DNA from 2 places in the Nocardioides segetis genome. Region 1 is predicted to be linked to the other one. Evidence: predicted binding sites of a transcription regulator. Region 1 holds the regulator's gene; the other holds the start of a gene.

Region 1 (7,537 bases):
GGCCGCTTCGAGCAGGTCCCCGAGGCGCTCGCCGACGCGCTCGTGCTGGTCCGCGACGCCGCCCGCGCCTGCGCCGGCGCGTTCCCCAAGGCCGACGCCGGGAGCGAGCCCGACGCCGCGCTGACCCAGGCCAAGGGCATGGTCCAGGAGGTCTTCGCGACCGCCGAGCGGATGGCCGCCAATTCCGAGGCCGACGTGCTCTGGCGCACCGAGGGCACCGACCGGATGCCGCCGATCCTGTGCATCGCGCCGCTCCAGGTCTGGGGCCAGATGCGCGACAAGCTGCTCGCCGACAACACGGTCGTGCTCACCTCCGCCACGCTCATGCTCGGCGGCGACTTCTCGACCGTGGCGGGCTCGGTCGGACTGAAGCCGTCCGAGCGCAGCGACGGCACCGGGCCGCGCGGCGACGTACCCGACGACGCCCAGCCGTGGCGCGGACTCGACGTCGGCAGCCCGTTCGACTACGCGAAGCAGGGCATCCTCTACGTCGCCCGCCATCTGCCGCCGCCCGGCCGCGACGGTCTCGGCCCGGCACAGCTCGACGAGATCACCGAGCTCATCGACCAGGCCGACGGTCGCACCCTGGGGCTGTTCTCCAGCCGCCGCGCCGCCGAGGCGGCGGCCGAGCACGTCCGCAAGGCGCTGCCCCACCTCACCACGCTCGCGCAGGGGGAGGCGCAGCTGCCCGAGCTGGCGCGTCAGTTCGTGGAGGACCCCTACACCTGCCTCTTCGGCACCCTGGGGCTGTGGCAGGGGCTCGACGTCCCCGGCGACACCTGCCAGCTGGTCATCATCGACCGGATCCCGTTCCCGCGGCCCGACGACCCGCTGATGAGCGCGCGCCAGAAGGCCGCCGACCAGGCCGGCGGCAACGGCTTCATGCAGGTCGCCGCCACCCATGCCGCCCTGCTCCTCGCGCAGGGCAGCGGGCGCCTGATCCGCACCACCGAGGACCGCGGGGTCGTCGCCGTCCTCGACCCGCGGCTGGTGACCGCCCGCTACGGCTCCTTCCTCAAGGCCAGCCTGCCGCCGATGTGGCCCACGACCGACCCCGCGATCGTCCGGCAGGCGCTGGCCCGCCTCAGCGGCCGGGCGCCGAAGTAACGCCGACCCGGCTCAGATTGAACCCGAAATGACGCCGACCCGGCGCAGACTGAACTGTTCGACAGTTCAATCTGCGCCGGGTCGACGCGTTCAGCGCTTCAATCTGCGCCGGGTCAGCGCACCACGCGGGCGCTGACCGAGGCCTTGGCGTCCTTCTTGCCGGAGTTGGCCAGGGTGACCTCGACCCACTTGACCTTCTTGCCGAACGCGAAGGCCTTGGTCTTGTCGCCCTTGCGGTTGACCTTGACCATCTTGGCGACGGGCGCCTTGCCCTTCTTCTTGATCGTCACCACGACGTAGCCGCCCTTCTTGCGCTTGGGGACGTCGACGTGGATCCGCACGCGCGCCTTGCCCGACACCTTCGACTTGAAGCGGATGGTGCGCGAGGCGAGGTGGTTGAGCGAGGTGCGGTCGGAGAAGGAGCGGCGCGCGTTGGTGAGCTTCACGCCGCGCCACAGCCGGGCCCGCGGGTAGGCGGCGCCCTCGGAGTAGTTCAGCGCCGGCTGCCGGTTGGCGGCGGCGAACCAGCCGAACTGCGTGCGCAAGTCGGTGCCGCGCGCGGCCAGCGCGGTGCCGATCGCCTGTCGCGCGTTCGGGGCGCCGGCCGCGAGGTCCCAGATGTCGCGGACGACGACGGGCATGCCGCCGGGCCCGTTGACGGCCGGGAAGCGCTCGCTGAGGTACTTGAAGAAGATCCACGCGCCGTACGGCGCCAGGCCGCGGCGGTAGTCCATCGACTGCGCCGGCTGACCCAGCGGGCCGCCCTTGAGGTACTGGCGGTTGTCGTTGATGTCGTCGTAGATCTCGTCCTCGGCCCACGTCGCGGTGGCCTCGAGCAGCCAGGTCTCCTCGTTGACGTCGTAGGCGAACTGGACGGCGTGGAAGTACTCGTGCGCCGCGGTCACCTGCAGGTTCGCCAGCGGACCGGGGACCGGGCCGTACTCGGCGTAGTTGTTGTCGAGGACGCAGTACGCCGGCGCGGTGACGTGGCCGGCGACCCGCTGGTCGGTCGTGCAGTAGCCGTACAGGCCACGGGAGCCGAGGTCGGCGAGGTAGACGTCGAACAGGTTGGTGCCGCCACCGGCGGTGCCGTCGCCGACGGGCGGACGGTAGCCGGCCGCGGCGTACTTGCCGGCGACGTTGTTCATCACCGAGAGCACGGCGTTGACGTACGCCGGCGTGGCGGCGTCGGCGGTGCTGGAGACGTAGTGGACGCAGATGCCGCCGCCGCAGACCGGCGGGGCCTCACCGGTCGTGTAGCAGGGCAGGCCCGAGCCGGGCGTGCACTCAATGCCACCGCTGCCGGGCGGCGGACGGTGGGCGGTGTTGGGGCGGGCGAGCAGCCGTGCCGCCTCGTCCTGCAGCCCCTTCGGCAGGTCGTCGCGCGTGACGGCGAGGTCGCGCAGCGCCATGGTGAGGTCGGCACCCTCGGCGGTGGTGACGGGCGCCGCCGGGTCGGCTGCGCCGGACGCCGCGGGCTCGAGGAGCTCCTGCACGGCCTCCAGGGCCTGCTCGGCGAGCTCCTGGGCGACGGGGTCGTCGCCCGCGGCCACGGGTACGGCGGACGCCGGGTCCGTCGGGGCGGTGGGGTCGGCCTGAGCGACGCCACCGGACAGCGGCACGATCACGACGGCGGCGAGCAGAGCGCCCAGCAGGGTGCGGAGGGGCAGCCCGGGGAAGGGGAAGCGGCTGCGAGGAGGCATCAGGACCGGCCTTAAGGTGCGGCGACAGGACGTCCTGACCCTATGTCACCGGCCGGTCAGGCCGACCTCACACCCGCCGGAGAACCGCCGTCACCTTGCCGAGGATGGTGGCGTTGGTGCCGTCGATCGGCTCGAAGGCCGGGTTGTGGGGGAGGAGCCAGACCCGGCCGTCCTTGCGCTGGAAGGTCTTGACCGTGGCCTCGCCGTCGATCATCGCGGCGACGATCTCGCCGTTCTCGGCGGTGGGCTGCTGCCGGATCACGACGTAGTCGCCGTCGCAGATCGCGGCCTCGATCATCGACTCGCCGCTGACCTCGAGCAGGAAGAGCTGACCGTCGCCGACCAGCTGGCGGGGCAGCGGGAAGACGTCCTCGACCCGCTCCTCGGCGAGGATCGGGCCACCGGCCGCGATCCGGCCGACGACCGGCACGTTGGCGGGCACCGGCGCGGCGTCGCCGATGCCGGTCTCGTCGAACCCCTGGCGGTCGGGGTCCTCGACGGAGCCCATCGCGCGCCGCGCCGCCATCACCTCGGGCAGGAAGACCTCGAGTGCCCGCGGCCGGTTGGGGTCGCGCTTGAGGTAGCCCTTCTCCTCGAGCGTGCGCAGCTGGTGGGCGACGCTGGAGGTGCTGGTGAGTCCGACGGCCTGACCGATCTCGCGCATGCTCGGCGGGTATCCGCGCTTCTCGATGCTGTCCTTGATGTGGGCCAGGACCCGCTGCTGGCGCGGGGTCAGGCCGGTCGCGTCCGCCGGCCCGTCGGGCAGCTCGGTGACGCTGCTCGGCTGCCCGGTGCGGTCGGTGCCTGTGCGCTCGGCCATGGATGCCCTCCAGATCGGCTCGGGTGGTGCGGTCCGGGAGTGCCCGGATCCGTGGTCCGACGCTAACCGAACCCGTGGGGCCTTTTCAAACATCTGTTCGAACCGCGTGTCGCGCGCTGTAACTACCTGTCCTTACCGCTCCCTGAGCGGTCTACGGGTCAGGGAGCAGCGCGAACAGGTAGTTGCAGCGCGGGCGCGACACGCCGGTCGAACGCAGTTTCGAACAGATCCTGGATTTCTTCGAACACCTGATCTAATCTCGTACACATGTTCGATCGAACGCCTGATCGAACACCTTCCGTCGGACCCCCTGGATAGACCAGGGCCCACGTCCACTTCCCCCGGAGGTCACCATGAGCACGATCACCCTCGCCCCGCGCGTCGCCCCCGCCCGTCGTACGACGAGCGCGTCCCGCTCCCGCGGCCAGGTCCGGCTGACCCGGCGCGGTCGGGTGGTGGTCTTCCTGCTCGCGCTCGCCGTCGTCACGCTGGCCGCCGTGTGGCTGGCCGCCGGCTCGGCCGCGACCCGCGACGACGCCGGCGCGCCGCAGGTCGACCTGGTGACCGTCGCGCCGGGCGACACCCTGTGGGACATCGCCAGCGAGGTCGCGGCCACCTCGGGCGACGACGTGCGCGACATGATGCGCACCATCCAGCAGCTCAACACGCTCGACGGCAGCGTCGTCTACGTCGGGCAGGAGCTGCGGGTGCCGACCTCGTAGCGGGAGGACCGGGTTTCGCGCCCGGTGCTGCCCGGTGCGACCGGTCTGAGGCGCGTCGTCGTGCGCCACGAGCTTCTCCGCTGCCTCGACCCCAGTGGAGATGGGGCCACTCCTGGCCCTGGGGAATGACGAAGGGCGGGATCCGACCGAACCGGATCCCGCCCTTCGCGCGTCATCGCGCGGCGCGCTTGCCCCCCTTGGGGGTGCCGGGGTCGCGCCGGGGTCGCGGCTCGTGGTGGTGCGAGCTCAGGCCGAGCGCACGGGAGAGGCGGATGGCCAGCATGAAGGTGAGGAACAGGCAGAGCATCGCGCCCGCCGATGCGACGCCGAGGAGGACCCAGGCGCTGGACTTGTCGTCGTGGCGCGCGGTCGCGCCGAAGTCGATGGCGGCGATGACGAGATAGCCCCACGCCACGAGCGACAGGGTGATGCCGACGGCGAGCAGGAGCAGGGCGGGGCGGAATCTCGGCTTCGCTCGATCGCCAGCTCGCTTGCCACCCGTCACGGCGGTCATTGTTGCCGATGGGTGGCTGGATTGCCCCGGCAACCCGCCCATCGGGGCCGCCGCGGGGTCCGCGACACGCCCTGCGCGGGCCGTCGTACCGCGGCCGGAGTGCGTGGTGACCTGCACAAACGTGTGGCCGGAGCGGTCGGTCCCGAACTCCTGCCGGGGCCCGCTTGCATCGGTGGTGGCCGGGGCGTACGGTTACCACTACATCTAGTAGTTACAACGATGTAGTTCTCCACATCTAGTCCACAGGGCGACCCTCCGTCACTCACAGGACCGGGGTGGGAACCCACAGATCCCCCCTGGTTTTCCACAAGCAGCACGACCAGGTCGGGACTTGTCCACAGCTCGTACGCTCGGGAGGAGGGGCCATGCACTGTCCGTACTGCAAGCACAACGACACCAAGGTCCTCGACTCCCGGGTCGCCGACGACGGCTGCTCGATCCGGCGGCGCCGGGTCTGTCAGTCGCCGAGCTGTGAGAAGCGGTTCACGACCGTCGAGGCCATGCAGCTGACCGTGCTCAAGCGCTCCGGCGCGACCGAGCCGTTCACCCGCGAGAAGGCCGTCGCCGGCGTCCGCAAGGCCTGCAAGGGTCGCCCGGTGGACGAGGACGACCTGGCCCGGCTGGGCCAGGAGGTCGAGCACCAGCTGCGGCTGGCCGGCAGCCCGGAGATCGCCGCCCACGAGGTGGGCCTGGCGATCCTCTCCCCGCTGCGCCGCCTCGACGAGGTCGCCTATCTCCGCTTCGCCTCCGTCTACCGCGGCTTCGACTCGGCCGCCGACTTCGAGAACGAGATCTCCCTGATGCGGGCCGAGCGCCAGCTCACCTCCACCGCCGTGGTGGAGGAGCGCCCGTCGGCGAGTCTCGAGACAACAGCCCCGACGGGCTGACCACAGACGCCCGGCAGGTAGTGGGGAAGCTGCCTGCCGGGCCACCACCCTTCCCCGAAGGCACCGCCCCTGTCGATCGCAGGAGCTCCGTCCCGCCGCAATCGTGACGACCGCCGCACCCGCTGTACCTGTTGAACCGCCGCCCCCGCCGACCCGCCGCACAGAGGAGACCAGGAGAGCCATGACCGAGACGGCCCGCAACGAGACGACCACCGAGTCGGCCAGCTACCCGAAGGGCGGCCTGAAGATCGAGCGGGTCTTCAGCACCGAGGGCGTGCACCCCTACGACGAGATCACCTGGGAGCGCCGCGACGTCGTCCAGACGAACTGGAAGACCGGCGAGACCGTCTTCGAGCAGCTCGGTGTCGAGTTCCCCGACTTCTGGTCGCTCAACGCCTCCACCATCGTCACCACCAAGTACTTCCGCGGCGCCGTGGGCACGCCCGAGCGGGAGCGCGGCCTCAAGCAGCTCATCGACCGCGTCGTGTCGACGTACGTCAAGGCGGGCAGGGAGCACGGCTACTTCGCGAGCGCGGCGGACGCGGAGGTCTTCGAGCACGAGCTGACCTGGCTGCTCGCGCACCAGTACTTCTCCTTCAACTCCCCGGTGTGGTTCAACGTCGGCACGACCGCGCCGCAGCAGGTCTCCGCCTGCTTCATCCTCTCGGTCGACGACTCGATGGACTCGATCCTCAACTGGTACAAGGAGGAGGGCTTCATCTTCAAGGGCGGCTCCGGCGCCGGCCTGAACCTCTCCCGGATCCGCTCCTCCAAGGAGCTCCTCAGCAGCGGCGGCACGGCCTCGGGCCCGGTCTCCTTCATGCGCGGCGCCGACGCGTCGGCCGGCACCATCAAGTCGGGCGGCGCCACGCGGCGCGCGGCCAAGATGGTCGTGCTCGACGTCGACCACCCCGACATCGAGGAGTTCGTCGAGACCAAGTGGCGCGAGGAGGACAAGATCCGCGCCCTGCGCGACGCCGGCTTCGACATGGACCTCGGCGGCAAGGACATCACCTCGGTCCAGTACCAGAACGCCAACAACTCGGTCCGGGTCACCGACGAGTTCATGCGCGCGGTCGAGAACGGCTCCGAGTTCGGCCTGCGCGGCCGGATGACCGGCGAGGTCATCGAGACCGTCGACGCCCGCAGCCTGTTCCGCAAGATCAGCGAGGCGGCCTGGGCCTGCGCCGACCCCGGCCTGCAGTACGACGACACGATCAACGACTGGCACACCAACCCCGAGACCGGCCGGATCACCGCGTCCAACCCGTGCTCGGAGTACATGTCGCTCGACAACTCCTCGTGCAACCTCGCCTCGCTCAACCTGCTGAAGTTCCTGCGCGACGACGACACCTTCGACGCCCCGCTGTTCGCCAAGGCCGTCGAGCTGATCATCACCGCGATGGACATCTCGATCTGCTTCGCCGACTTCCCGACCGAGCCGATCGGCGAGACGACCCGCAACTACCGCCAGCTCGGCATCGGGTACGCCAACCTCGGCGCGCTGCTGATGGCGATGGGCCTCGGCTACGACTCCGAGGGCGGTCGCGCGATGGCGGCCACCGTCACGTCGCTGATGACCGGCACGTCGTACCGTCGCTCCGCCGAGCTCGCCGCGATCGTCGGCCCCTACAACGGCTACGCCCGCAACGCCGAGGCCCACCAGCGCGTGATGCGCAAGCACCAGGCCGCCAACGACGACGTGCGCACCCTGCACATCGCCGACGCCGAGGTCCACAAGCTGGCGACCGAGGAGTGGGCCAAGGTCGTCGAGCTCGGCAAGA
Region 2 (7,537 bases), on a different contig from region 1:
CGACGCCGTCGTCGCCGCCGGGTACGCCGACCTCACGCCGGCGATGGCGCGGGTGGCCGCGCGGCTGAGTGAGGACGGCATCCGCGTGACCGAGCTGGCCGAGCAGGCGCGGATCACCAAGCAGAGCGCGAGCGTCCTGGTCGACCAGCTCGAGCGGGCCGGGTACGTCGAACGGGTGCCCGACCCCGCCGACGCTCGGGCCCGGCTCGTCCTGATCGCGCCCCGTGGGCGCGAGGTGCAGCGGGTCGCGCGGCGGGAGGAGCGTGCCGTCGAGCGCGAGTGGGCGCGGCACCTGGGGGCCGAGCGGCTGGCCGTGCTCAAGGAGCTGCTGGGGGACCTGCGGGAGATCACCGATCCCTACCGGTGACGATTTCGTCTCGCCGCCGCACGGCGGGTAGCCTTCTGCGGTTGCCTCGGCGAGGGAGCACCTGCTTCTGTGACTCCGTGATCGACTGGGCCGGCTCGTCATCATGACGCCGCGCGCCCTGCCGGTCACCGGGTGAGGGAAGCGCGGCGTTCCTCGTCTCCGGGTGCAGCGTCCCACCACCACGCGACGAGCAGGAGAGTTCCCATGAGCACCGAGAAGATCAAGGCCGAGGTCCGCACCGAGTTCGGCAAGGGCGCCGCCCGTCGGATCCGCCGTGACAACAACGTCCCCGCGGTCGTCTACGGCCACGGCAACGAGCCGATCCACCTGACCCTGCCGGGCCACGCCACGATGATGGCGCTCAAGCACGGTGGCGCCAACGCCCTCCTCGAGCTCGACATCGACGGCACCTCGCAGCTGGCGCTGACCAAGCAGGTCCAGGTCGACCCGGTCCGCCGCGTCCTCGAGCACGTCGACTTCGTCGCGGTCAAGCGCGGCGAGAAGGTCACCGTCGACGTCCCCGTGCACATCGTGGGCGACGCGATCAGCGGCACCCTGGTCGTCACCGAGAACGCCACGGTCCAGGTCGAGGCCGAGGCCACCCACATCCCCGAGCAGTTCGAGGTCGACATCGAGGGCGCCGAGGCCGGCACCCAGTTCCTCGCCGGCCAGCTGGTGCTGCCCTCGGGCGTCACCCTGCTCACCGACCCCGAGACCCTCGTGGTGAACGTGACCGAGCAGGTCGCCGAGGAGCCCGCCGCCGACGAGGCCACCGAGGAGGCCGCCGCCGAGGCGCCCGCCGAGGCCGCTGAGGGTGGCGACAGCGAGTGACCTTGAGCCGGCTCAGGTGGTTCCTGGGCCGACTCGTCTCCCCGGCGCGCACCTCCGCGCCGGGGAGCACCGCCGCACCCGACGCCGAGGAGACCAACGTGGCTGACGCGAACAGCGCCGACGTCTGGCTCGTCGTCGGTCTCGGCAACCCCGGCCCGTCGTACGCCGGACACCGCCACAACATCGGCTACCTGGTGGTCGACGAGCTGGCCCGCCGGATGGGCAGCGGCTTCCGCGCCCACAAGTCCGGGCGCGCCGAGGTCGTCGAGGGCCGACTGGGAGCCCCCGGCGCCGGCGCCCCGCGGGTGGTGCTGGCCAAGTCCCGCTCGTACATGAACGAGTCGGGCGGCCCTGTCAAGGCCCTCGCCACCTTCTACAAGGTGCCGGCCGAGCGGATCATCGCGATCCACGACGAGCTCGACATCGACTTCGGCACGCTGCGCGTCAAGAAGGGCGGCGGCGACAACGGCCACAACGGCCTCAAGTCGATGCGCTCCTCGCTGGGCACCGGCGACTTCTACCGGGTCCGGGCCGGCATCGGCCGTCCGCCGGGTCGCCAGGAGGTCGCGGACTTCGTGCTCTCCAACTACGCGACCAAGGAGCGCAAGGAGCTGCCGTTCCAGATCGACTCCGCCGCCGACGCGGTGGAGAGCCTGATCGCCGACGGCCTCGAGAAAACCCAGTCCCGCTTCAATTCCTAGGCGCGAGCCCTGTCCTAGGCGCGAGCGTGTCGTCCGATCGACGACCGCGGCCTGCACGCCGATCGGTAGGGTGACCGTGTGACTTTCGAGCCCGGTACCCCCGCTCCCGACGTCGTCGCCGACGACCACCGTCTCGCCGCCTGGCTGGCCGAGGCGGCCGGCCGCCGCCTGCTGGAGGTGCGCGCCGAGGGCCTGGAGGGCAAGGAGCTCAAGAACGCCGGCGACCGGGCCGCCCACGAGCTGCTCATGGAGCTCCTGGCGACCTACCGTCCCGACGACGCCGTGCTGTCCGAGGAGGCGCTGGAGAACGCCGCCGACAAGGACGCCCGGCTGCGCGCCACGCGCGCCTGGATCGTCGACCCGCTTGACGGCACCCGGGAGTTCTCGGAGCCGCCGCGCGACGACTGGGCGGTGCACGTCGCCCTGTGGCAGGAGGGCGAGCTGGTCGCCGGGGCCGTGGCGCAGCCCGCCCTGGGCGAGACCTTCAACACCGGCACGCCGCCGGTCGTGCCGCCGCGCACGTCGCAGCGACCGCGGATCGCCGTCTCCCGCACCCGCCCGCCGGCCTTCGTCCAGGCGCTGGCCGCCGAGCTCGACGCCGAGCTCGTCCCGATGGGCTCGGCCGGCGTGAAGATGATGTCGGTCGTGCGCGACGTCGCCGACGCCTACGTCCATGCGGGCGGGCAGTACGAGTGGGACTCCGCCGCGCCGGTCGCGGTCGCCCGCGCCGCGGGGCTGTTCACCTCGCGCGTCGACGGCAGCGAGCTGGTCTACAACCAGGCCGACGTCTACCTGCCCGACGTCATCGTGTGCCGCCCCGAGCTGTCCGCGAAGATCCTCGCCTTCATCGCCGCGAACGGCACCGACTGAGTCGAGCGGCGACGCGATGGCTGAGACCGACGCCGAGGAGCGGACGTCGCGGATCGACTGGTCCGCGACCTTCGCGGGCGCCGCGGCCGCGGTCACGGTCGCGGTGCTGCTCTCCACCCTCGGCGCCGCGGGGACGCTCATCGGTGCGGCGCTCGGCAGCATCATCGCCACCGTCAGCTCCGCGCTCTACAAGCAGGGCATCGAGTCCAGTCGCCGCCGGATGGCGGAGGTCCAGGCCGCGGCCCTGCAGCGGGTCAACCTCGCCGACCAGAACGTACGCCGTGCCGCGCGTCGCGCCGACCCGGAGGCCGCCGGGCGGGAGCTGGACCGCGCCCACCGTCACCTCGACGCCGCCGGCGAGGAGCTCGGCGACGAGCCCCCGGGCCCGGCGCCGGCCACGGCGCCCAGCCGTTGGGCGGACCTGCAGTGGAAGCGGATCGCGATGCTCGCCGCGGCGGTGTTCGTGCTCGCCCTGCTGGTCATCAGCGCCGTGGAGCTGGTCGCCGGCAAGAGCGTCTCCACCATCACCGGCGGCACCGACGGCAGGGACCGGACGTCGCTGAGCGGTGTCTTCGGCAACGGCGGCAAGGGCGACAAGGGCAAGGACCCGCGGCCCCAGGAGCCGCCGGCCGAGGAGACCCCGACCCCCACGCCCACGCCGGTGCCCACGCCGAGCGAGACCCCGACCGGCCCGAGCCCGACCGGGCCGACCGGTCCGGCGACGCCGAGCGACAGCGCGACGCCGACGCCCACGCCGAGCGAGACGCCGGTCCCGACGCCGTCGTCGACCCCGGCCTCGACCCCGTCGCAAGGAGCGAGCCCGTGACGTCGTACGTCTCCCACACCGCCGTCGACTGCGCCAACGCCTTCGAGCTCTCGGAGTGGTGGAAGCCGGTCCTCGGCTACACCGACCTGCCCGACGATCCCAACGAGCCCGGGCACGAGGAGTGCATGATCGTGGACCCGGACTCGGGCCACCGACTGCTGTTCATCGAGGTGCCCGAGCGCAAGTCGGTCAAGAACCGGTTGCACCTCGACCTGCGCCCGCGCACCGGCACGCGCGACGAGGAGGTCGATCGCCTGCTGCGGTACGGCGCCACGCAGGTCGCCGACCACCGGGGCATCCACGGTCCGGGCAGTGGCTGGGTGGTGCTCGCCGACCCCGAGGGCAACGAGTTCTGCATCCTGCGCTCGCAGGCCGAGGTCGACTCCTAGGGCGGCGCCCCGGAAGGGCTCAGAAGACGTTCAGGGGCCGGAACTGCACGGAGATCCGCGGGCCCGCCGAGGCGACCTTCGGCACGGCGTGCTCCCAGGTCCGCTGGCAGGACCCGCCCATGACGACCAGGTCGCCGTGGCCCATCTCGACCGCGAACGCCTCGTCGCGCCGGTCCGGGTCGCGCGGGCGCAGGTGGAGCCGCCTCGGGTCGCCGACCGAGACGATCGCGACCATCGTGTCGTCGCTCGAGCCGCGCCCGATCGTGTCGCCGTGCCAGGCGACGCTGTCGCGGCCGTCGCGGTAGAAGCAGCAGCCGGCGGTGCGGAACGGCTCGCCGAGCTCGTCGGCGTACCGCACCGTCAGCCGCTCGCGCGCCGCGGTCAGCGCCGGGTGGGGGAGCTCCTCGCCGATCATGTACGTGTAGACGAGGCGCGGCACGTCGACGACCCGGTCGTACATCGAGCGTCGCTCCGCACGCCAGGGGACGTCGCGCACCAGGGTCGCGAAGACGTCGTCGGCGTCGGGCAGCCAGTCGCGCGCGACATCGACCCAGGCGCCGGCGCTGAGTCGCCGGCGCTCGGTGGCCGCCTCGGCCGCCGGGGTGCTGGTCTCGAACAGGCTGGTCTGGAAGTCGACCGTCATGGACCGAGGATACCTCGGATTCGAACAGGTGTTCGCATCCGTCGGCGGCGGCGTGCCGACGGCAAAGAAACGCCGATTCCCCGGACGGCTGGGGCCGCTCGTCCCTAGGGTCGCGGCACGCGTCCACGCCACATGGGGAGTCGATGAGCCGCTCGCTCAAGCACGTCACCATCCGCGAGTACGTCCGCGGCCTGGTCGCGGGCAGTGCTCCCGGCACGGCGATGCCCTCCGAGCGCGACCTCGTCGACCGCTTCGGCGTGGCCCGGATGACTGTGCGGCAGGCGCTCGATGCGCTCGTGGCCGAGGGGGTGCTGGAACGGGTGCCGGGCCGGGGCACCTTCGTCGCGGCGCCGCGGCGTACCCCGACCGGCGTGCACGGCTTCACCGAGGAGATGGCCCGCCGGGGCGTGCTCGCGGAGGCGCGCACCCTGGTGGCCGAGCGCGTTCCGGCCGGCCCGGAGCTGGCCACCGCGCTGCAGGTCGCGCCCGGTACGACGGTGGTGCGCTGGCGACGGCTCCGGATGGCCGACGGGCGGCCGGTCTGCCTGTCCGAGACGCACCTCGCCGAACGCCGGGTCCCAGGCCTGCTCGAGGCCCTCCCCGCGAGTCTCTACGACGACCTCGACGCCCGCGGGCTGCGACCCACCTGGTCCGAGGACGTCCTCACCGCCTGCGCGGCCACCGCCGCGGAGGCCGCCCTGCTCGAGGTGCCGGTCGGCACACCGGTGCTCCGCCACGACCGGCGTGCGTGCGCCGGCGAGACGCCGGTCGAGGTGTCGCGCACCGTCCACCGCGGCGACCACCACGCCGTCAGCCTGCTGCTCCGCGGCTGAGCCCGCCCAGCGGCGCGACGGCGACGCCCGACTCCTCGCACACCCAGGTCGGGTCGGGGCCACCGAGATCGGGCTCGATGTGGAGGGCGTGCACGGGCCCCTCGGCGCACCGGGTGCAGACCGGCCACAGCCCCTCCTGGACCTGGCGGCCGAACCGGTCCGCGAGGGCGTCCTGCACGTCCTGGGCCACCAGGCCGGCGATGAACGGCGCGCCCTCGGGCCACTGACCCAGCCACCAGCGGCGCTCGGCGCAGGCGTCCTCGAGGGCGGTCACGGAGTCCGGCGTACCGAGGGCGCGGGCCTGCAGGTCGGCCAGCACCTGCGCGCGGGCCCGGAAGATCACGCTGTCGTCCACGGTTCCATTGTGCGGGGCGGCGGGTGACGCCCCGGGGTCACGGCAGGCCGGCCAGCTCGCGGGTGACGTTGTCGCGCGCCGCCTGCTCCCAGGTGCTGCGGCCATGGGCCGTGCGGAAGAGGGTGGGCGTGTCCGTCAGGGCGCGCAGGACCTCGGCGCGCCCGGCGGCGAACACGTCGTCGGCCAGATGGGCGTACTCCGCGCGCACGGCCGCGACGTACTCGTCGTAGCGCTCGCGCGGGGCGGCCAGGATGGAGAGGTCCGCGTCGGACAGCGCACACCCGTTGGCGTCGGTAGGCTCCGGCCGGTGGTGCTCGGTCAGCCGCACCAGGCGGGCGACCTCGGCGACCGTCGCGGCGTCGGCGTGCGCGGGCAGTGCGTCCTCGGCCCAGGTCGCCGAGCGCTCCTCGGCATCCCGCTCGCCGTCGTAGACAGCGTCGTGGAACCACGCGGCGAGCAGCACCGGCGTCCGCTCGTACGTCGCCCCCGCGGCCGCGAGCTCGTCGAGCCGCCGCAGCACCTCGGCGAGGTGACGGGTGCCGTGGTGACCGCGGCTCGGGTCGGCGTACGCCGCCAGGAGCTCGTCGCGCAGGGCGTCCGCGCCGGACAGCGGCCAGGGCAGGTCGGTCAGGTCGGGATGGTCGTCCTCCATCCCGCCATTCAAGCCGACCGCCCCGGCCGCTGTCATCGCCGGGTCCGCCCCCGTCTCAGTCGCCCTTCACGTTCACGATCTGGCGCAGCGTGTGCCGGACCTCGACGAGGTCGACCGCGTCGGCCATCACCCGGTCGATGTCCTTGTACGCCGCCGGGATCTCGTCGATGAACGCGTCGGTGTCGCGGTACTCGATGCCCGTCATCGCCTCCCGCAGCTGCTCGCGGGTGAAGGTGCGGCGGGCCCGGGACCGGGAGTACTCACGGCCCGCGCCGTGGGGCGCCGAGTTGAGCGCGACCGGGTTGCCGAGCCCGCTGACGACGTACGACGCCGTGCCCATCGATCCCGGGATCAGCCCCGGCCGTCCCCGCTCGGCGTTGATCGCGCCCTTGCGGGAGAGCCACACGTCCTTGCCGAAGTGGCGCTCCTGCTCGGTGTAGTTGTGATGGCAGTTGATCTCCTCGAGCCGCTCGACGTCGTCGGCCGAGCCGAGTCCCAGCCACTGCGCGAACTCCCGCACGACGCGGTCCATCATCTCCTCGCGGTTGAGCAGCGCGTACCGCTGCGCCCACCGCATCTCGCGGATGTACGACCAGAACTCGTCGGTGCCCTCGGCGAGGTAGGCGAGGTCCTTGTCGGGCAGCCGGATCCACCACTTCGCGCACAGGTCGCGGGCGACCTCGATGTGGTGCTGCGCGATCTTGTTGCCCACGCCCCGCGATCCCGAGTGGAGGAAGAGCCACACCCGCTGCTCCTCGTCGACGGTCACCTCGATGAAGTGGTTGCCCGATCCGAGCGTGCCCAGCTGCAGCTCCCAGCGCGCGGCGTAGCGGCCGGGGTCGAAGCCGGCCTGCTCCGCCGCGAGCGTGAGCTCCTCGAGGCGGCGCTCGGTGTGCTCCCTGCTGACGGTGCGGTTGGCGGCCCCGGCCGAGAGCGGGACCGCCCGCTCGATGGCCTCGCGCAGCGCTCGCCGGTCGGCGGGCAGCTCGTCGGTGGTGTACCGGGTGCGGACGGCGATCATGCCGCAGCCGATGTCGACGCCGACCGCAGCCGGGATGATCGCGCCGAGG

The links. The regulator LexA, encoded in region 1, represses DNA repair genes until DNA is damaged. The targets are predictions, from matches to a motif close to TCGAACANNTGTTCGA.
Region 2: a site for LexA is predicted at 4,648-4,663, ahead of ACPZVR_RS20950 (alpha-ketoglutarate-dependent dioxygenase AlkB). Genes of this name have one in related genera too.

Annotation. Positions count from the first base shown of each region.
Region 1 covers NZ_JBNINR010000006.1:356,868-364,404, reverse strand. Annotated here, with positions in the region: gene ACPZVR_RS14380 (ATP-dependent DNA helicase) at 1-1,107, shown strand, start outside; gene ACPZVR_RS14375 (MXAN_6640 family putative metalloprotease) at 1,221-2,810, opposite strand; gene lexA (transcriptional repressor LexA) at 2,878-3,630, opposite strand; gene ACPZVR_RS14365 (LysM peptidoglycan-binding domain-containing protein) at 3,984-4,352, shown strand; gene ACPZVR_RS14360 (hypothetical protein) at 4,525-4,857, opposite strand; gene nrdR (transcriptional regulator NrdR) at 5,232-5,753, shown strand; gene ACPZVR_RS14350 (vitamin B12-dependent ribonucleotide reductase) at 5,935-7,537, shown strand, end outside.
Region 2 covers NZ_JBNINR010000016.1:920-8,456, forward strand. Annotated here, with positions in the region: gene ACPZVR_RS20920 (MarR family winged helix-turn-helix transcriptional regulator) at 1-367, shown strand, start outside; gene ACPZVR_RS20925 (50S ribosomal protein L25/general stress protein Ctc) at 572-1,198, shown strand; gene pth (aminoacyl-tRNA hydrolase) at 1,297-1,899, shown strand; gene ACPZVR_RS20935 (3'(2'),5'-bisphosphate nucleotidase CysQ) at 1,978-2,769, shown strand; gene ACPZVR_RS20940 (hypothetical protein) at 2,786-3,595, shown strand; gene ACPZVR_RS20945 (VOC family protein) at 3,592-3,984, shown strand; gene ACPZVR_RS20950 (alpha-ketoglutarate-dependent dioxygenase AlkB) at 4,004-4,627, opposite strand; gene ACPZVR_RS20955 (GntR family transcriptional regulator) at 4,771-5,460, shown strand; gene ACPZVR_RS20960 (DUF8819 family protein) at 5,438-5,815, opposite strand; gene ACPZVR_RS20965 (HD domain-containing protein) at 5,853-6,467, opposite strand; gene ACPZVR_RS20970 (RtcB family protein) at 6,523-7,537, opposite strand, start outside.